One region of the Nonomuraea sp. NPDC004702 genome, then DNA from elsewhere that is predicted to be linked to it. Evidence: riboswitches for the same ligand, from Rfam matches in the RefSeq annotation. Region 1 holds a riboswitch; the other holds the start of a gene.

The links. Region 1 has a riboswitch for glycine ahead of gcvT (glycine cleavage system aminomethyltransferase GcvT). Riboswitches for the same ligand answer to the same signal wherever they lie in the genome.
Region 2: it holds a riboswitch for glycine, as region 1 does, so the genes downstream of both, gcvP (aminomethyl-transferring glycine dehydrogenase) here and gcvT (glycine cleavage system aminomethyltransferase GcvT) in region 1, are expected to answer to the same signal.

The regions. Positions count from the first base shown of each region.
Region 1 is NZ_JBSGCE010000014.1:168,218-170,413, reverse strand. It holds gene ACWEJ6_RS19880 (M28 family peptidase) at 1-807, shown strand, start outside; glycine riboswitch at 1,057-1,154, shown strand; glycine riboswitch at 1,175-1,274, shown strand; gene gcvT (glycine cleavage system aminomethyltransferase GcvT) at 1,309-2,196, shown strand, end outside.
Region 2 is NZ_JBSGCE010000055.1:41,015-43,210, forward strand. It holds gene ACWEJ6_RS41760 (bifunctional nuclease family protein) at 1-132, shown strand, start outside; gene ACWEJ6_RS41765 (MerR family transcriptional regulator) at 280-900, shown strand; glycine riboswitch at 949-1,045, shown strand; gene gcvP (aminomethyl-transferring glycine dehydrogenase) at 1,212-2,196, shown strand, end outside.

The DNA of each region.
Region 1 (2,196 bases):
GGTTACTTCGTCTACGACGACGACGCGGCGATCCAGCGCACCTTCAACGACTACTTCGCCACCATCGGCCTGCAGACCGAGGGCGACAGGGAGGGCGACGGCCGCAGCGACCACGCCTCGTTCAAGAGCGCGGGCGTCCGGGTCGGCGGCCTGGCCACGGGGGCCGGGGCGGTCAAGAGCTCGGCCCAGGCCGCCAAGTGGGGCGGCTCGGCCGGGCAGGCGTTCGACCGCTGCTACCACAGCGCCTGCGACAGCTACCCGAGCGCCATCAACACCACGGCGCTCGACCGCAACTCCGACGCCATCGCGTACGCCATATGGAAGCTCGCCGTGGGCACCAGCACGCCCACGGAGAACGACTACTCGATCTCGGTGACCCCGTCGTCGGCATCGGTCCAGGCCGGTCAGTCGGCTACCGCGGCGGTCAGTACCCAGGTCACGTCCGGCCAGGCGCAGAGCGTCGCGCTCTCCGCCGGGAACGTGCCGAGCGGGGTCACCGTCTCCTTCAGCCCGTCCACGGTTCAGGCGGGCCAGTCGTCCACCGTCACGATCGCCACCACCAGCGGCGTCGCGGCGGGGACGTACACCATAGGGATCAACGGCGACGGGGCGACGGCGGACCACTCCGCGTCCTTCACCCTGACCGTCGGAGGGGACGGCCAGGGCACCACCTGGACGGCTTACAAGTCGTACACGGCCGGAGACGTCGTCACCTACCAGGGGGTCAGCTACCGCTGCCTCCAGGCGCACACCAGCCTGCCGGGCTGGGAGCCGCCGAACGTGCCCGCCCTCTGGGCGCGGGCCTGACCTCAGGGCCTGTTGTCTGTAGGGCCTGATCCCGCGCGGGCCGGTCACCGCCGGCCCGCCCCGAGCTGCCGCGTGCGAGCTGACCTGCCATGACCGGCTCGCGCGCGGCCACCAACGCGGCCGCGACCCCGCCTCTCCGGGGCCGCGGCCGCTTTTCGCTGCGTGCGGGATGTCGCGGATGCCGCGGATGGTGGAGGGCGAAGCGCGACAACACCCCCATGACGGCACTAGGCTGACGGACATCACCGGCGAAACCGTGCGGGAGAGCACCCTGACAGCCGGTCAGGGTCCCTGAAGGAGCAAGCCCTCCCCGCGAACCTCTCAAGGCAAAGGACCGCGCGGCAGCCCTGTAAGGCGTTCTTACGGGGAGGTGACCTCTGGAAAGCAGGCCCTCGGGGCCTCGCCGAAGGTGAAAGTCCGGTAAAACTCGGGCGAAGCTCTCAGGCATCCATGACAGAGGGGGAGGATGCTGGCATCCAATCCTGTCCTGAGGTGCGACAAATGTCCCGACCTACGCCGCTACGAGACGTCCACGAGGCCCTAGGCGCCACGCTGACCGACTTCGCCGGCTGGCTCATGCCGCTCCGGTACGGCAGCGAGTCCGCGGAGCACAAAGCCGTCCGCGAGGCGGCCGGGCTGTTCGACCTCTCGCACATGGGCGAGATCTTCCTGACCGGTCCGCAGGCCGGAGAGGCCCTCGACTACGCGCTGGTCGGCCACCTGTCGGCGCTCGCGCCCGGCCGGGCCAGGTACACGATGATCGTGGACGAGCGCGGCGGGGTGCTCGACGACCTCATCGTCTACCGGCTGGCGGACGAGGAGTTCATGGTGGTGGCCAACGCCTCGAACTCCGACAAGGTCGCGGATGAGCTGAAAAATCGTACTAAGTCGTATGATGCGGCGGTCGATGACCGCTCCCAGCAGTACGCCCTCATCGCGATCCAGGGCCCGGAGGCCCAGGAGATCCTGGCCACGCTCACCGACGCCGACCTCGACGGTCTCAAGTACTACGCGGGCCTGCCCGGCGTGGTCGACGGCCGCCAGGCGCTCATCGCCCGTACCGGCTACACCGGCGAGGACGGCTTCGAGCTGTTCGTCGCCAACCAGGACGCCGTGCCGCTCTGGCGCGCCCTGGAGGCCGCGGGCGAGCCGCACGGGCTGCGCGCCGCCGGTCTGTCCAGCCGCGACACCCTCAGGCTGGAGGCCGGCATGCCGCTCTACGGCAACGAGCTGAGCTCCGACCTGACCCCGTTCGACGCGGGGCTGGGCAGAGTGGTGAAATTCGACAAGCCCGGTGACTTCGTCGGCAGGGCGGCACTGGAGGCGGTCAAGGACGACCAGCCCCGCCGCCGCCTCGTCGGCCTGGTCGCCCAGGGCCGCCGGGTGCCG
Region 2 (2,196 bases), on a different contig from region 1:
CGCATCTTCGCCAGCGAAGAGGTGGTCCAGGAGGCCGGCGTGATCATCCCTGACGACCAGGAGGACGAGGTGGAGAAGTTCAGGGAGTTCCTTGACACGATCACTCCCGAGGACTTCGGCAGGGCGGGGTAGGTATTTCAGTGCATTTACGCTTCACGACGCGCCGAGCCGGATCGTTGACTGAGCATGGTCACGGTCCTACGGTGCAAGTGAAACCCGTGGTCGCCCTTTACGAACCCCCAGATCAGGCCATGGGATGAGAGAAAGCCGGAGGTCCGCGTGGCGGTCAGCAGCGGCGAGGGAAAGACGGCCGGCCAGGAAGATCCGGTGCGGCGCGAGAGCGCGCGGCAGCGTGCCGGAGAGCAGGGACTGCTCTTCGACGAGCAGCCCGCGACGGTGCCCGACGACATCGGATACCGCGGGCCCACAGCCTGCTCGGCGGCCGGCATCACCTACAGGCAGCTCGACTACTGGGCGCGCACGGGCCTGGTCGAGCCCACGATAAGAGCCGCGCACGGCTCGGGCTCGCAGCGGCTCTACAGCTTCCGCGACATCCTGGTGCTCAAGGTCGTCAAGCGGCTGCTCGACACCGGGGTGTCGTTGCAGCAGATCCGCACCGCGGTGCAGCATCTGCGTGACCGCGGGGTCGCCGACCTCGCGCAGATCACGCTCATGAGCGACGGTGTCAGCGTCTACGAGTGCACCTCGGCCGACGAGGTGATCGATCTCCTCCAGGGCGGCCAGGGCGTGTTCGGCATCGCGCTCGGCCGGGTCTGGCGAGAGGTCGAGGGCTCCCTCGCGGAGCTGCCGGGGGAACGGGCGGCGGTCGAGGACACCGTCCCGGCCGACCATCCCGCTGACGAGCTCGCCAAGCGGCGTCGCGCACGCCGCACGGGGTGAGCTGAACCGCTGAACACGCCGTAGTAATCTAGGACAGAGTAAGGCTGATGACCCCGTGCGGGAGAGTCCCTGGGCTGCGGTCCTGGGGCGCCGAAGGAGCAACCCTCCCCGGAATCTCTCAGGCATCCCGTACCGCTCGGGTGAGGCAACTCTGGAAAGCAGGTGCGCCCGCCAGGCGCACCTCACCGACGGTGCAAGCCCCACGGTGGGGTGAAGCTCTCAGGTCGCGATGACGTCGCGATGACAGAGGGGGAGATCCGGCACTCGCCCGCGCCCTGGCGCCGGTCTCCAAGCCTCGGGAGGCAACCTCCATGACCGACCTGTCCGCTCCGCCGTTCTCGTCCAGGCACATCGGCCCATCGGAGTCCGAGCAGCAGCGCATGCTCGAGGCCGTGGGCTTCGAGTCCGTCGGCGACCTGGTGGCCGTGGCCGTGCCCGAGGCCATCAGGGTCAAGGACCGGCTCAAGCTGCCGGCCGCCGCGAGCGAGACCGAGGCCATCGCCGAGCTGCGCGAGCTGGCCTCCCGCAACCGGGTGCTGACCTCCATGATCGGCCTGGGCTACTACGACACCGTCACGCCCGCCGTCATCCGGCGCAACCTGCTGGAGAACCCGGGCTGGTACACCGCCTACACGCCGTACCAGCCGGAGATCTCGCAGGGCCGCCTGGAGGCGCTGCTGAACTTCCAGACGGTCGTCTCCGACCTGACCGGCCTCGACGTCGCCGGCGCCTCCCTGCTGGACGAGGCCACCGCCGCCGCCGAGGCCATGACGCTGGCCCGCCGGGCCGGCAAGTCCAAGAGCGACGTGTTCGTGGTCGACGCCGACACGCTGCCCCAGACCAAGGCCGTGCTGGCCACCCGCGCCGAGCCGCTCGGCATCACGCTGGTCGAGCACGACCTCGACGGCGAGCTGCCCGAGTGCTTCGGCGTGCTCGTCCAGTACCCGGGCGCCTCGGGCCGGCTGCGCGACTTCCGCGACGTGGCCGCCAGGGCGCACGAGGCGGGCGCGCTCGTCGTGGCCGCCGCCGACCTGCTGGCCCTCACGCTGGTGGCCGCCCCCGGCGAGCTGGGCGCCGACATCGCCGTCGGCTCCTCCCAGCGCTTCGGCGTCTCCTTCGGGTTCGGCGGGCCGCACGCGGCCTACATGTCCGTACGCGAGGGCCTGCAGCGGCAGATGCCCGGCCGTCTGGTCGGCGTGTCGGTCGACGTCGACGGCGACCCCGCCTACCGGCTGGCCCTGCAGACCCGCGAGCAGCACATCCGCCGGGAGAAGGCCACCAGCAACATCTGCACCG